One region of the Lysinibacillus sp. NPDC093190 genome, then DNA from elsewhere that is predicted to be linked to it. Evidence: riboswitches for the same ligand, from Rfam matches in the RefSeq annotation. Region 1 holds a riboswitch; each other region holds the start of a gene.
The links. A riboswitch is a leader RNA that binds a small molecule or an ion and turns the genes downstream of it on or off. The one in region 1 is predicted to bind S-adenosylmethionine.
Positions count from the first base shown of each region.

Region 1 (5,467 bases):
TGTCAAAGGAAATGGAATCGATTATGAATGTTGTGACAAATATTGCTAATCAAACAAACTTGTTGGCTTTAAATGCGGCAATAGAAGCGGCACGTGCTGGAGAAGCGGGTAAAGGCTTTAGTGTTGTTGCAGATGAAGTACGGAAACTATCGATTCAAACAAAGGAATCTGTCACATCGGTAGCGACGTTACTACATAAAACGAATGAGCGGACAGATAAACTTGTTCATTCGCTTAGTAATATTCAAGAAGAGGTAGCCTCTGGTGAGGAAAATATGGTTCAAACGGAAGGACAATTTACTAACATATTAGAAGCTATGACCGAGGCTAAAGATCAAAATGGTCGGATGGAAAAAGAAATACAAACAATAGTAGAAGTACTAAGTGAATTAGGTATTGCCTTAAACGAAGTGAAAAATTCAGCTGGAAAATTAGCTAGCTTTACACAAAATTTAAATTAATTAAGAGATAAGCAAAAAACAAAGAAAATTGTTGTTTCCTATTTTTTTTAGGCGCTACTCACTTTAAGGCACAAATAACAATATATAAACTGTTAATATATAATATCCTTTAGATAGATTAAAGCCTCTAGCGAATACGTGCTATTTGAATATAGAAAAAAATGGAGCTATCCAATGCTGGATAGCTCCATTTTTGCTAAATTTGTAAAGGGTTTAACGTAATTTTTGATAAAAAAAGTTTATACTGAATAAAGAACTAAAAATAGGGGCGGTTAATATGAAAACAGTTGTTGTATTAGGTGGCGGAATTACGGGATTGTGTACGATGCATTATTTACAACGTCAAATTCAGGAGAAAAACTTAGATGTAAAACTTGTGCTTGTTGAAAAAAATACATACCTTGGTGGTAAGCTTCACTCTGCATATGAACAAGGCTTCATCATGGAAACAGGAGCAGATTCAATTGTGGCGCGTCATAAAGGTGTCATGGAGTTAGTAAAGGAACTTGATTTTGAACAAAATCTTGCGTACAACGAAACAGGTATTTCGTATATTTACACAAATAATGAGCTACATGCCATCCCAGCAGACTCAACGTTCGGTATTCCTATGAGCTTACTATCACTTGAGGAAAGCACGCTTGTATCAGAGGAAGGTAAAAAAGAAGCATTAAAGGATTTAACAATGCCAAATGAAGTGTTTACAAAGGAAAGTTCAATTGGAGAATTTTTAACGTATTATTTAGGAGAGGAGCTTGTTCAAAACCAAATAGCGCCCGTACTTGCAGGTGTATATTCTGGAGATCTAAATCAACTTTCAATTGCTTCCACTTTACCGTATTTAATCGATTACAAAAACGATTACGGTAGTATTATTAAAGGTTTCGATGCAAACAGAGAACAATTTTTAAAAGCTGCCAATAAAAAATTTATTTCATTTAAAAATGGTTTATCATCACTAATAGATCGACTTGAAGAAACACTAACGGATGTAGAAATTATAAAAGGGGTTGCCACTACTAATGTTAAAAAGCAGGAGAATCAATATTCTGTTACTTTAGCAAACGGTAAAATGATGGAGGCAAATCATGTTGTAATGGCACTGCCAAATGGAGCGGTACAAAGTTTATTGCAGGATGAATCTTTGAACTGCTACTTTGAACAATTCAATACTGCATCCGCCATTACGATTTACTTAGGATTTGACGTACCCGATAATAGATTACCCGCGGATGGAACAGGCTATATTGTGTCACATAATTCGGGTGTTATATGTAATGCAGCAACGTGGACAAGTCGCAAATGGAAACACACCTCAGTAGAAGGGAAATTACTTGTACGACTGTTTTATAAGAGCATTAACCCTGAGTATGAGAGATTGCGTATGATGACAGATGAAGAGTTAGCAGCTGTTGCTCTAGAGGATGTAAGAAAAAGCTTGGGCATTGAGGAAAAACCAACTGTTGTTGACGTGACAAAATGGATCGACCAGATGCCAAAGTATGACTTGGCACATCGTGAAGCGTTGCAAGGTCTTGTACAAGAGCTTGAGAAAAACTATCCAAATTTATCTATAGCGGGATGCTCTTATTTTGGAGTAGGCATAGGTGCATGTATTCAAAATGGTAAAAAAATTGGTGAGGAACTTGCTGGAAAACTATCGTAATTGTTTAAAATAAATCAAAATATAATATTTTTCGTAAAAATTATCCTTTGTTCTGTGAAATAGTCTTGACTCAATCATTCGTAAAGGATATGATTCTTTTAATTATTTAAAAAATTCATACTAAATTCTTATCAAGAGAAGCTGAGGGACTGGCCCTATGAAGCTTCAGCAACCAACTTTTTGTCAGGTGCTAAATCCAGAAGACCGTTGTGTCGAAGATGAGAAGGAAAAACAATTACGAAACGACGTAAAAGCCTTCTTTTTTTATGAAAGAAGGCTTTTTTATTTAACTTCTTTCAGCAGAAGTCTCCCACCTATATAGGTGGTGAGATGAATGCGGATTTAAGTTACTTTTCAGCGGGTATCCATATATCCGCTGAAAGAAGTTAAAGCCTCCGGCGGATGTCACGTAATCGGAAAGGAGTTCTTAGAGGATGTTAGCCTAAAATCATCGCATCCATGCGATAACGGCTAACTGGCCTGCATCGTGCAGGCCTAAGCACAAAGCCGATTCCGGACGCAATTATGCCGAGGCATAATTGATAAAGATAAGGGAAGAGAGGCTAGTTTTATGGGATTGCTTGAAAGGTTAAAAACGCATGTTCTTACAGCGGATGGCGCAATTGGTACGGTTTTATACGGCTATGGCTTGGAGTACTGCCATGAGGAAATGAATGTACAGAGACCTGAATTAATTGAAAAGATTCATAGAGAATATATAGCAGCTGGTGCCGATATTATTCAAACGAACACTTACGGAGCTAATGCCATAAAATTAGCCCGTTATGGATTAGAATCTCGTGTGCAGCAGTTTAATGAAGCCGCTATAACGATTGCAAAACGAGCAGCGGCAGATGGTGGACAATTTGTCTTAGGTACTATTGGAGGAATCCGTGGTATTCGTAAAAGTGACGCATCGTTAGAGGGAATTTTAGCAACAGTTGATGAGCAGGCAACTGTTTTACTTGCAGGAAATCCAGATGGTCTTTTACTTGAAACTTATTATGATTTTGAAGAGCTAACAGCGACTTTAACAATGCTACGAGGTAAAACGAAATTACCGATTATTGCTCAAGTTTCTATGCACGAACCCGGAATTTTGCAAAATGGAATGAGCTTAAATAACGCCTTACATAAACTTGAAGCGCTAGGTGCTGATATCGTTGGTGTTAACTGTCGTTTAGGCCCTCACCATACTATACAAGCATTCGAAGGGGTAGAGCTTCCTAAGAAGGCATTTATGTCAGCATATCCGAACGCCTCTCTCCTTGATTTGGAGGATGGCCGTGTCGTATATGAGTCAGAGGCAGATTATTTTGGTCGAGCAGCTGTAGAGCTTCGTGATCAGGGGGTACGTTTAATTGGTGGCTGCTGTGGTACGACACCAAAGCATATTGCTGCAGCGAAAAAGTACTTAGAGGAGCTATCCCCGGTCGAGGAAAAGTATGCAAAGCCAGAAAAAGTAGAGGTTGTACGTGAGGCAGAGCCAGCAAATTATGAGCCATTACATGTAAAAGTAAAACGTGAACGCTCAGTAATAGTGGAGTTAGATACACCAAGACATTTAGAGATCGAAGGCTTTATTGAAGGTGCAAAAAAAATATATGAGGCGGGCGCGGATGTAGTCATGATGGCCGATAATTCACTTGCTTCTCCAAGGATTAGTAATGTCGCAATGGGAGCCTTACTGAAAGAAACACACGGGGTACGCCCGTTGACACATATAACATGCCGAGATCGTAATTTAATTGGTCTTCAATCACATTTAATGGGATTAAATGCACTAGGGATTCATGATATTTTAGCAGTTACTGGAGATCCGACAAAGGTAGGCGATTTCCCAGGAGCAACTAGCGTTTATGATGTATCTTCAATGGAGCTCATCCAATTAATAAAACAGTTAAATGAAGGTGTATCGTTTTCAGGGAAACCACTTCGTAAAAAGGCGAATTTCTCTGTAGCGGCTGCCTTTAATCCTAACGTACGTGTGCTCGATCGCGCTGTCTCTCGATTAGAAAAGAAAATTGAACATGGGGCAGATTATTTTATTTCACAGCCTGTTTATACAAAGGAAAAAATCGTGGAAATTTACGAGGCGACAAAGCATTTAGAAACACCAATTTATATAGGTATTATGCCAGTAACTAGCTATAAAAGTGCGGAGTTCTTACATCATGAAGTGCCAGGCATCAAACTATCTGATGATGCGTTAGCACGTATGAAGGCTTGTGGTGAAGATAAGGAACGCGCAACACTAGAAGGGATTGCAATTGCCAAGGAATTAGTAGAAGTAGCAACGGAATATTTCAATGGTATTTACCTCATCACACCATTTTTACGCTACGATATGACACTAGAATTAATGAAATTTATTGAGCAATTGGATGAACAGAAAAAAGGGGTAAGTATAAATGGCTAAGCACTTGATTGAAGAGCAACTAGAGAAACGAATTTTAATTCTTGATGGCGCAATGGGTACAATGCTACAAAATGAAAATTTATCAGCAGAGGATTTTGGCGGCGAGGAATATGATGGCTGTAATGAAAATCTCGTGCTAACTAGACCAGATGTGCTTGAAAAGGTTCATAGAAAATATTTAGAGGCTGGAGCAGATATTATTTGTACAAATACATTTGGAGGTACACCACTTGTATTAAATGAATATGATCTTGGTACGAAGGCAGAAGAAATCAATAAACGTGCTGTAGAAATTGCACGCAAAGTAGTGGATGAGTTTTCAACATCCGATTGGCCACGTTTTGTTGCGGGGGCTATGGGACCAACTACAAAAACCTTGTCGGTTACAGGTGGTATTACATTCGATGAGTTAGAGGAAAACTTTTATGTTCAGGCAAAGGCATTAATCGAAGCAGGATCGGACGTCCTATTGCTAGAAACTAGTCAGGATATGCTAAATGTTAAGGCGGGGACATTGGGGATATCTCGTGCCTTTGAAGCAACTGGAAAAGAGCTACCTGTAATGATATCGGGAACAATTGAACCGATGGGAACGACACTGGCTGGTCAAACAATTGATGCTTTTTACATTTCTATTGAGCATATTAAACCATTGTCAGTGGGCTTAAACTGTGCGACTGGACCAGAGTTTATGACTGATCATATCCGTTCACTAGCAGAGCTTTCAACAGGCTATATTAGCTGTTATCCGAATGCAGGCTTACCTGACGAGGAAGGCTGCTATCATGAATCACCTGAATCACTGTCACAGAAGCTAAAAGGCTTTGCAGAAAAGGGCTGGCTGAATATAGTTGGAGGATGCTGTGGTACAACGCCAGCACATATTACTGCTATTCGAGAGGTACTAAAATCCGAAAAGCC
Region 1 is NZ_JBNNVG010000039.1:4,967-10,433, forward strand. It holds gene ACQKOF_RS22140 (protoglobin domain-containing protein) at 1-461, shown strand, start outside; gene ACQKOF_RS22145 (protoporphyrinogen oxidase) at 739-2,127, shown strand; SAM riboswitch class I at 2,253-2,352, shown strand; gene ACQKOF_RS22150 (bifunctional homocysteine S-methyltransferase/methylenetetrahydrofolate reductase) at 2,699-4,546, shown strand; gene metH (methionine synthase) at 4,539-5,467, shown strand, end outside.

Region 2 (5,467 bases), on a different contig from region 1:
GTCAGGCACTAGCAACTACTGGTTTAAAACGTGAGGATTTATTTATTACATCAAAAGTATGGAACGATGGCTTGAGCTATGAAGAGACAATTGCAGCATACGAAGACAGCTTAGAAAAATTAGGGCTAGATTATTTAGACCTATATCTCATTCATTGGCCAGGTAAAAATAAATTTGCAGAAGCTTGGAGAGCACTCGAAGATTTATACGAGCAAGGGAAAATTAAAGCTATTGGGGTATGTAACTTCCAAGTTTCGCACTTACAGGATCTTCTTAAAATAGCTCGTATCACACCAGCTATTAACCAAGTGGAATTACATCCACGATTACAACAAACTGAGGTACGTTCATTCTGCGAAGAGCACAATATACAAATGGAAGCTTGGGCACCATTAATGCAAGGTGGACTTCTTGAAAATGAAACTATTTCAAAAATAGCTGAAAAATACGGGAAATCAAATCCTCAAGTTATCTTACGCTGGGATATTCAAAATGGTATCGTCACAATTCCAAAATCTGTGCGCAAAGAACGTATGATTCAAAACGCTGATATTTTTGATTTCACACTAACTGATGAAGAGATGGCGATCATTAACGCCATGAACCTAGATCAACGTGTTGGACCAAACCCAGATGAGTTTGATTTTGTCATGTAAACGATAGTTATGTAAACGTGAAAGAGACTGTCTTATTTTCTTAGTATAGAAAACTTTTTTAGATAGTCTCTTTCCAATCTATTTTAAGATGTATGCATCATCGCGATATCTTCATCACGTTGCATTAACAGTACATCTTCACCTTTATCTTGCATCACTTCGATATGTTTTTCACCCCAAGTGCAAAGGATGTTCAGCACAGGGTCCATCTCTTGACCATAAGGTGTTAGCGAATATTCAACTTTTGGCGGTACTTGATTGAAAACCTTGCGATTAATTAATCCAGACTGCTCTAATTCACGCAATTGGCTTGTTAGCATTTTTTGCGAAATGCCTGGAATCAATCGGCGAAATTCATTCGTACGAATCTTACCATGGTGGGTTAGATGACAAAGAACGACCGGTTTCCATTTACCCCCAATTACTTCAAGAGTGGCTTCGACACCAATATTATAAACTTTTTTCATTGTAAACCCCCTGTAATATTCAAAAGTAACTAAAAGTACCCTACGTAACTTTCTGGCATGTATGAATATTACTATACACTATACAAAAAATCAAAGGAGATATTAATAGAATGAAAAATACAAAAGTGCCGAATGCAAAACTAACATTACTCGCACTTGCGATCAGTGCTTTTGGTATTGGCTCTACAGAATTTATAAGCGTCGGACTTCTTCCATTAATTACAGAAGATTTCGGTATAACGTTAAGTACTGCGGGTTTAACCGTATCCATATATGCACTAGGTGTAACTATTGGTGCACCGCTTTTAACAGCCTTAACATCGCGCCTTAGTCGTAAAAATGTATTGCTGCTCGTCATGGTGCTTTTTATTATCGGGAATTTACTTGCAGCTCTAGCACCCTCATTCTCATTACTACTTGCCGGCCGTGTTATTTCAGCATTAGCACATGGCGTGTTTATGTCTATTGCCTCTGTTATCGCTGCAGATGTTGTGGCACCTAATAAACGAGCAAGTGCAATAGCTATTATGTTCACAGGGTTAACAGTAGCAACTGTGACAGGTGTCCCATTAGGAACTTTTATTGGACAAGTTACTGACTGGCGAATGTCGTTCATTTTTATTGTCGTTATTGGTATTATTGGATTAATTAGTAATGCTCTGCTTGTGCCTAGTCAATTATCGAAAGGCAATCCAATATCTATTCGCGATATCGGGAAAGTATTAGGGAATATACGAATGCTATTAATTCTCTTTATTACAGCAATCGGATATGGTGGCGTGTTTGTAGTGTACACATATGTTTCCCCTATATTAGAGCAATATATGGGCTATTCACCTCAAGCAATTGTCATTATATTAGTTGTATTTGGTATTTGTGTTGCTATCGGTAATACATTAGGTGGTCATTTTGCAAATAATAACCCTTTACGTTCTATCTTTATTATCTTTATTGGCTTAGCATTAGCACTACTCGGCATCGGCTTCTTTTTAGAATCATCGTTTATTGGATTAATGATGGTCTTTATGATGGGGCTATTTATGTTTATGAATGTACCGGGATTACAGCTTTATACCGTTCAACTTTCAGAAAAATATATACCATCAGCTATCTCAATGGCTTCAGCATTAAATATTTCGGCCTTTAACATTGGTATTTTTCTAGGTTCATACATCGGGGGATTCATCATTCGCCACCAATCATTAGCGCATACACCTGTATACGGATTCTTCATGGTGATGCTTGCCGCTGCTACTACGTTCCTATGGTTAATCTTCGATAGAAACAAACAATAGGTACGTTGCTTATAAGTAAAAAAATGCGAGGAAGGTGCTGTCTAAAATGCCCCTTCCTTTTTGCTATTTATTAGACTCAAGGAAAGTATCATCAAAATATGCCTTGAAATTTGGATACAGATAGTCTAATGACGATTGAATATCGGCATCATCATCAAATAAAATTTCATGTTCAATTTCATATATTGCACAATTTTCTTCATCAGCATTATTATTTAAATCAATACAAATTATTTTTCCATACTCTGTATCCCATGTAAATGGAAGATATCCTAAACTACATAATGATGGATTAAACATATCCCTTACGTTATTTAAAGGTTCTTCAATACTTTGGTCAGGTATTACACCAAAATAATGATGATACGTTGAAATAAAAGCTTTATACCATTCGGGAAAATTAAGTCCGAACTCTTTTTCTAACGTTTGAATATCTTCCTCTGTTACAGTGGAAGGAATCATTCTCCACATAGACCACTCTGCATCGATATCAGCTACTTTCATTTCTTCAGGTACGTCAGGGCACATCCACCTACAAAATCCTTCTTCAGACACCTGATTATAACGTTCATAGTAAACTTCAAAACCATTTTTTATGTATGCACGAATATCCATCTTAATAACTCCTTTTGAAAAAGAATAAATTGGTCAAGATTTAAGCCATTGAACTGAGCCCCTTTTACTCAGGCTTTTCAAAGCAGTAACCATTAACACCGAAAGTCTTTGTTGTACATAATATAGAGTATCAGCTATAGGATAGGAGGAATTTAGTTGTATTACAATCCTTATCCGTATTTTGTCTATCCTAATTATTATCCAGCATGGGCAATGGCAAATCAACCAACTACTCAACTACCTTCTAGACATCTAGCAATGCCAACAAACCCAACAAATAGAAGTCCATTTCCACCCGTCAATACAAATAGATTGAAGACTTCTGCGAAACGGATCAAGGCTATTATGCAGCAAGCACAATTACTTACAGATAAAATTGATGAATCCGAGCAATTTGCACATGATCTTATGAACGCAGCACAACAATCAAATAAAACAGAAGTTGAAAAATTAATTGCGTTAACAGGTATTACTTTAAAATTCGAAACGAACTATACACCAGATGGATTTCATATAACATTTACTGATAAGAGCTGTTGTAAGCTAACATTAATTTTGAATTGGTGAAGAGTTGGCCCTTTAAAGAGGGCCCTCTTTTTTTGCCTTTAGCATCTTTATGAATTTTAACCATGTATCCCTATTGAACTTGTAAACTATAAATAAATATGCTAAAGTGTTTGTAAACATTATTTCTGAAAATTCTTATATCGCATTTTCTTATCAAGAGAGACGGAGGGATTGGCCCTATGAAGTCTCAGCAACCAGCCTATAGGTATGGTGCTAATTCCAATTGGCGAAATTTAGCCTTGAAGATGAGAAGACTTACTTTAGTTGTTTTGCACAAGAGTCCTCTTTCTACAAGGAGGGCTCTTTTTTATTGTTGCATCCAAAAATAATTAAAAGAAAGCAGGAAGATATTATGGCAAACGAACTTTTACAAGCAATTCAACTATTGAAATCGAAAGAATGGGTGGATTTAACACATACATTTGGTCCTAATTCGCCCCACTTCTTTATGTTTGATGATGCAAAATTTGAAACATTATTTTCCCATGATGATGGCTTCTTTGCGCAGCAATTCACTTTCCCTGGGCAATACGGAACACATATCGATCCACCTATCCATTTTGTGCGAGATACGCGCTATTTAGAAGAATTGGAGCTAAAAGAACTAGTCCTACCACTAATCGTTATCGATAAATCTAAGGAAGCCGAAATTAATAACGACTTCACATTAAGTGTTCAAGATATTCTTGATTTTGAGGCTGAATATGGGGAAATCGAAGCAGGTACCTTCGTTGCGTTGCGTACGGATTGGAGTAAACGTTGGCCAGATAAAGAGGCTTTCAGTAACAAGGATGCGGATGGTAATAATCATATTCCTGGTTGGGGATTAGAAGCATTACAATTTTTATTCAACGAACGAAAAGTAAGTGCTATTGGCCACGAAACTTTTGATACAGATTCAGCAGCTGATTTTCGTAAAAATGGTAAGCTAGATGGCGAATATTTTGTGCTTGAGCAAGATACTTACCAAATTGAGCTTATGACAAATTTGGATAAGCTACCTCCAAAAGGCGCTGCTATATTCAATATTGTGCCAAAGCCTGAGAAAGCCTCTGGATTCCCTGTGCGTTCATTTGCAATATTGCCTTAATATAGCAAAAGGGGCTGGGACAAAACCCATCTCTAAACTAAAAAGCCGGTGAAATTTTACGATCAGTAAAATTTCACCGGCTTTAAATTTTTTTCATAAAAAAATAAGGACCACTTCTGATAAAATTAGGTCACCACAACAAAATTATACAGAAAGAAGGATCCTTATGTTTAAAGATTATAACATGAATCAATTAGTTTTGCCTTTAGATTTAGAAGTGAAGTTACAAAAGAATGATATTGCCTTCCATGTCCACCATTTAGTCGAAAGTATCCCGCCCGAAGCGTTTAAACTATTCCTTCGAAATGAGGGCTGTCCTGCCTACCATCCACGCATGATGCTTAAAATTATCTTATGTGCCTACACGCAATCTGTCTTCTCAGGGCGCAAAATTGAAGCGCTTTTAAAAGATAGTCTTCGGATGATGTGGCTAGCTCAAGGGTATGAACCAACCTACCGCACAATCAACCGATTCCGTGTCCATCCAGAGGTGAAAGAGTTGATTCGTCAATGCTTCGTTCAATTCCGCTGCCAGCTGGTACAGGAAGAATTAATTGATCAAGAAGCTATTTTTATTGATGGAACAAAGATTGAAGCGAATGCGAACAAATTTACATTCGTGTGGAAAAAGTCGATTGAGAAATATCATAACGGACTAATTGAAAAGTCAAACCAGCTATACGATGAGCTGCTTGAAAAAGAAATCATGCCAGAAATTGAACGGGAAAATGAAAAGGAATTAGCATTGGAAGACCTCGCTCAAATGGTCGAAAAAGT
Region 2 is NZ_JBNNVG010000003.1:32,329-37,795, reverse strand. It holds gene ACQKOF_RS03710 (aldo/keto reductase) at 1-656, shown strand, start outside; gene ACQKOF_RS03705 (winged helix-turn-helix transcriptional regulator) at 740-1,123, opposite strand; gene ACQKOF_RS03700 (MFS transporter) at 1,234-2,418, shown strand; gene ACQKOF_RS03695 (SMI1/KNR4 family protein) at 2,482-3,033, opposite strand; gene ACQKOF_RS03690 (hypothetical protein) at 3,190-3,600, shown strand; SAM riboswitch class I at 3,748-3,852, shown strand; gene ACQKOF_RS03685 (cyclase family protein) at 3,953-4,690, shown strand; partial or broken gene ACQKOF_RS03680 (IS1182 family transposase) at 4,857-5,467, shown strand, end outside.
Region 2: linked by a shared signal. The riboswitch ahead of ACQKOF_RS03685 (cyclase family protein) and the one ahead of ACQKOF_RS22150 (bifunctional homocysteine S-methyltransferase/methylenetetrahydrofolate reductase) in region 1 are both predicted to bind S-adenosylmethionine.

Region 3 (5,467 bases), on a different contig from region 1:
TAATCTTGCTTTTGTCATAACCTTTATCCTTTACGCTTTTTTAGGTAATCTTTTGATGATTGTTTTTGGCTTAGCTGGTCGAAACTTCCCAATCAATTCTGAATCTCCTATTTATACAGATGATGCACAGAAAATTGCTGTCCAAATGGTTGAAGGATCTGAAAATAACGGTACAGGTAATGGCATTACGCAAATTATTTCACATCATCAAATTGTAGCAATTAATTTGCAAACAGGTGAAAAACAGTGGACGAAATCTTCTTCAAGTAAAGAGACACTCATTGGCATTTTTATGGGCGGACTTCTTGTTCATCATCGTGATGATGAATACGGAAAACTTTCACTCTTGGATATTCAAACTGGAAAAGAAAAGCTCTCTGAAAAAGAATTTACAGAAAAGCATAAACAGTTAATTGATGTTTTAGATAATGGTTCCCACAATATAATCATGTTGCAAAATAATCTTTATTTAGAGGGTGTCGATGGAAAATTTTATCGCTTTGATGGCAAAAAATTAACTGAAGATAACAAAGCTGAAAAATACCTTTCTACAAAATTTTTCATAGAATCTGATATTCCAGGTTATTTTGCTTCGCACAATCAACCGTTGGAGAATTATCAAGAGGTTCGAGAATTTAGTAGCAATGTATTAGCTGAACCTTCTATTCAAGCATACAAGAATCTTGAGCCAGCTGTGTTAGATGTTGATCTGCAACAACAAAATGCCATTGTTTCTTATCGACAAACGAAGCGAGAAAGTGCAGACAGTATCGTATTATCATATGATATGAAAAACCATCGCATTATTTGGGAAGAAAATATAGGTGTCGTTAACGCTGAGCAAAAAAAACCAGGTGTTCGTACTTTAGAGAACTACTATGCGATTCAAGCAGGAGATGAGTTTTTATTGTTAGATAAGGATACGAAAAAAGAAATGTTCAGATATCAGCTACGTTGGAATCGCCCAATTCGGTGAAAATTACAGAGCATTGTATTATTTATCCTCTCCAAGTAACGACTTGGCGGGGATTTTTTATAGAGTTGCTCTGTATATCATAAAATGATATATTATTTAATGATATATCGTTTTGTGATATATTGGAGGTGTAGACATGAAATCATTAGAGCAGTTAACAGATTCTGTTTTTTATATTATGGCTGCCTTAACAGAGCCTCGACACGGCTATGCGGTCATGAGTTTAATAGAGGAGACAACAAAGGGTACTTTCGTAGTTGGTCCAGCATCCCTTTATACAATTATAAAAAAACTAGTAGCTGAACAGCTTATTCAGCTACACGATGATTCGGATTCTCGCAGAAAGGTCTATGTCTTAACGGATAAAGGTCGAGAAATATTGCTCGAAGATATCGAAAGAAGAAAGGTTATGATTCAGTTGGCAGAGCAGGGACTACAAGGGGGGCAAAAATAGTGAGAAATAGGAGATATATGGAATCATATGGTTTAGCTTTTTCTGAGGAGCGCGATATGAAAAAATTAAGCGAAAAAGCAGCAAAGGGCTGGCATTTAAAAAGATTTCGATTTGCTGGCTATGGGCTAGAGAAGGGTGAACCAGAAGACGTAATTTTTAGTATTGATTATCGTAAATTACGGAAGGATGAAGAAGAGGAGTATTTTGAACTATTTGCTTTCGGTGGCTGGACACATGTTTGTTCTAGTGCAGATATGCATATTTTTAAGGCAGCACCAGAAACTACACCCATTTATAGTGACGCTGAGTCTTCTATTGATAAATTAGCGCGTCTTGCAAAGCCTGTAAATCTAGCAGCATCCATTGCTCTTGCTATAACGATGGTTTTGTGGGTATTTATGACATTTACCACTGGGATAATTCAACACATTGCAGAGCAAGGATTTACATATTCCTTTGTTTTTACTGTTCCAGCAGTGATGACTTCTGGTGGAGTTTACTATCATATGTGGAAAAACCTACGATTGAAATCTAAGCATATATAAAGAACGAACAGCTGAAGCTTATCAGCTGTTTTTTCATGTTGTTGAAAATTAGTGTGTCAATGAAATTATGCTATTAAATAAAGTAAGGGGGTTCGGCAAAACGAGGGGATTGATTTCCGTTCCAACTGGGGCTTTCCTGGGGGCGTCGGGGAACAGATGTTTTTTGTACGAAAGCGAAGTGCAAAAAAACAGCAACTTCTTTGAAAGAAATGGCACGGCGAATGCCTGCAGTAATGAAGTTTTTGCTGAAAAAGAAATAGATGCACCGAACTACAGGAAAAACTGACTTATTGTCGAAATATCATATAATTAAGTGTGTTTTGGGATAATTATTTTTACAATCTGAGCATGTCCAATGTTTGATGACAATATAATAGTACAGTTGCCTACATTAATTGGTAGTACGCCTACAAAATAGGAAAACCATAACTAACTACTTGGTGAGAAAGGATAAGATGGAATGAATATTGGGAATAGCGTTGCGCTTATTGTAAGTCTGATTTTTTCAAGCATTTTGGTTCGTGCAATTTATCGCGTTTTTGTGAAAAAGAAAGTACCTACTATGACCTATACACCATATGATGATGCCATGAATGGAGGAGGAAAACATGACAATTGAACTTTTAAGTGAGTGGTTCAATCCTCAAAAAGTACGGTAATTTTAACAGGTGCCAACTTAATTTAATTAAAGCGAGCTTGCAGACTTGCCTCAAATAAAAAATCCAATCGTTTTGATTAATTTTTTTTCAAAACAATTGGATTATTTTAATGTAAAATCACTACTTTTTAAAGTGATGAAGTTCGGGCTTTCTTTTCTTTCGGGTATCCGATAAGGATAGCGATAATTCCACAAATTCCTATAAGGATTGGATAGAAAGAGTATTGCAGCATGCTCACTGGCGATATTCCAGCTACGCTTGCGGCTGCCAGGAATTGGGCTCCGTATGGCAGTATGCCTTGGATCGTACAGGAGAAAATGTCTAATATACTTGCAGACTTTCTTGGCTCAATCCCATACTGTTCAGCAATATTTTTTGCAAGCGGACCAGCAATTAAAATAGCAATCGTATTATTGGCCGTAGATAAATTAGTTAGGCCAACTAGGCCAGCAATGCCAAATTCAGCACCTTTTTTCGATTTAATTCTTCGTGTCGCAAGGTGAAGCAGAAAGTCAATTCCTCCGTTAAACTTAATAACCTCCACCATGCCAGCTATTAATATCGCAAGAAATGCCATTTCATACATGCCTGCCATTCCTTCACCAATCTTTTGGAAAAGGCTCATTAAATGATAGCTGCTATCCGCTAAGCCAACAGCCCCAGCGAGAACAATCCCAAATGCTAGAACAAGGAAAACATTCATTCCAGCTAACGCTAAAATAATAACCAAAACATAGGGAATAATTTTTACCCAACTATAGCTTAAATGTTCCACTTGTGCCGTTTCACCCATTGTGATAAACCCTAAAATAATGCTCGTTACAATAGCTGCCGGCAACACAATCCAAAAATTCACTTTAAATTTATCCTTCATTTGTGCACCCTGTGAACGAACAGCAGTAATTGTTGTATCTGAAATAAAAGATAAATTATCGCCAAACATCGAACCGCCAACAATCGCTGCCATTACTAAAGCCATGGAAAGGTCGATATGCCCGCTTATCCCAACTCCAATTGGCGCCAGTGCAACAATCGTTCCTACCGATGTACCCATTGACAGGGAGATAAAGCAGGCAATGATGAACAGGCCTACGACAAGCAAGTTTGGTGGAACGACCGATAAAGCAAAGTTAACAGTGGAGTCCACTGCCCCCATGCCTTTTGCTACCTCTGAAAAGGCCCCAGCCAAGAGAAAAATAACAACCATCAGCATGACATTTAAATTACCTGCGCCTTTGCAAAAAATATCAACCTTTTGCGCAAACGATTCTTTTCGATTCATCGCCAGAGCCACAGCGCCTGAAATGGAAATGGCTACAATGACAGGAAAGGCATAAAAATCACCTGTAATAACCCCTGAACCAATAAATAAAATCAAAAAAACAACAAATGGGATCAGCGCCCATGGATTCCCTTTCTTCATGTCTACCTCCAAAAAATAAAATTGGACACGTCTTTTGTCCATTCTTTTTACGAAAAAAAGGCCTCTTCTTGTACCAACAAGAAGAGGCCTTATATCTATAAAACACTCCTCTTATCTATCAAGCCTTTGCCTGCTGGATTTGGCACAGTAACTTAAATCATAAGTTCCGCTGCCGAGATTTCATCGGGCCAGTCCCTCCATCTCTCTTGATAAGAAGCAAAAATATTATTCTTTTTTCACAATAATAAATATTAAAATAAAAAATCAATATTTGCAACATATTTTTATTCAAACTTTACTTCAAAGTTACATTCTGAAATATTTATGGAGGAAATTTGAACAAATAACAGGGATCAGAGGATAGGAAACTGCGATTTTTTGTATGCTATAGAAATTTGATGAAACAATTGAAGGGAAAATAAAAGAAGTGTTGAAACAATTGCAACTTTAAAAGGAGGCGTCCCTTGAGACATCGAGAGGCGCCTAAAACATTTGTGGTAAAAACTCCGTCATAAAGCGTTGATTTTTACGCAGCCATATTTTTAAAATCATACGATGTGTTAGAAGTCGTTGTCTTTTATGTGGTCTAGACTTTGCCTCTATTAAACTTTGAAGTAGAATACATGTTTCTGTTGCAAATGCTTGAGGATCAACGAGGACGTCTAGTTTATAATCGATTAACTGTGCAGCCTGTACCTTTGCAAGTAATTGAGCAAAGCGGGTATTCATTTCTGGAAAGTTTTCTTCTAGTTCTAGGTCGATTAAAGTATATAGTGTTTGTTCAACTTCAACTTCAAGCGCTTGTAATTGTTCGATTGATGGCTGTGTCACAAAATCACCTCTATTTCTCAAAAATGCTACTACACAAGGAAAAAGCCAAGTGCAGCGAAAAGTAAACCGAATAAAATTGTAGTGCATATATAAACAATCGCTTGTCCCCATTTTTTCTGCTCCAAGAGCTGTAAACATTCAAAACCAAATGTTGAAAAAGTCGTATAGGCCCCTAAAAAACCAATCCCTATAAAATGCCAAATCCAATCACTAGGATGTAATGCAAATAGAAAGCCAAGTGCAAAAGAACCCGTTATATTGATTAAAAATGTTGTCCATGGGTATGTATGGACAATCAATTTTCCTAGATAAAATCTCGTTAGTGCACCCAAAAATCCACCGATACCAATAATTACCATACGATGCGCCCCTTTGCTAGCTTAAATCCTAGCCATGCACAAGCTAAACCGCCAAATACACTCACTAAAATATAAAAACCGGCTTGTAGCCATTTACTATCCTGTAAAAGTAATAGCGTTTCTAAAGAAAATGTCGAAAAGGTTGTAAAGGCACCAAAAAAGCCAGTACCAATTCCTAAAATAATAGGCGTACGCTTTGTAAACATTGTAAATAGCCATG
Region 3 is NZ_JBNNVG010000002.1:229,593-235,059, reverse strand. It holds gene ACQKOF_RS03125 (PA2928 family protein) at 1-976, shown strand, start outside; gene ACQKOF_RS03120 (PadR family transcriptional regulator) at 1,113-1,430, shown strand; gene ACQKOF_RS03115 (DUF2812 domain-containing protein) at 1,430-1,975, shown strand; gene ACQKOF_RS03110 (DUF3951 domain-containing protein) at 2,436-2,594, shown strand; gene ACQKOF_RS03105 (Na+/H+ antiporter NhaC family protein) at 2,762-4,057, opposite strand; SAM riboswitch class I at 4,166-4,273, opposite strand; gene ACQKOF_RS03100 (hypothetical protein) at 4,541-4,888, opposite strand; gene crcB (fluoride efflux transporter CrcB) at 4,918-5,247, opposite strand; gene crcB (fluoride efflux transporter CrcB) at 5,241-5,467, opposite strand, start outside.
Region 3: linked by a shared signal. The riboswitch ahead of ACQKOF_RS03105 (Na+/H+ antiporter NhaC family protein) and the one ahead of ACQKOF_RS22150 (bifunctional homocysteine S-methyltransferase/methylenetetrahydrofolate reductase) in region 1 are both predicted to bind S-adenosylmethionine.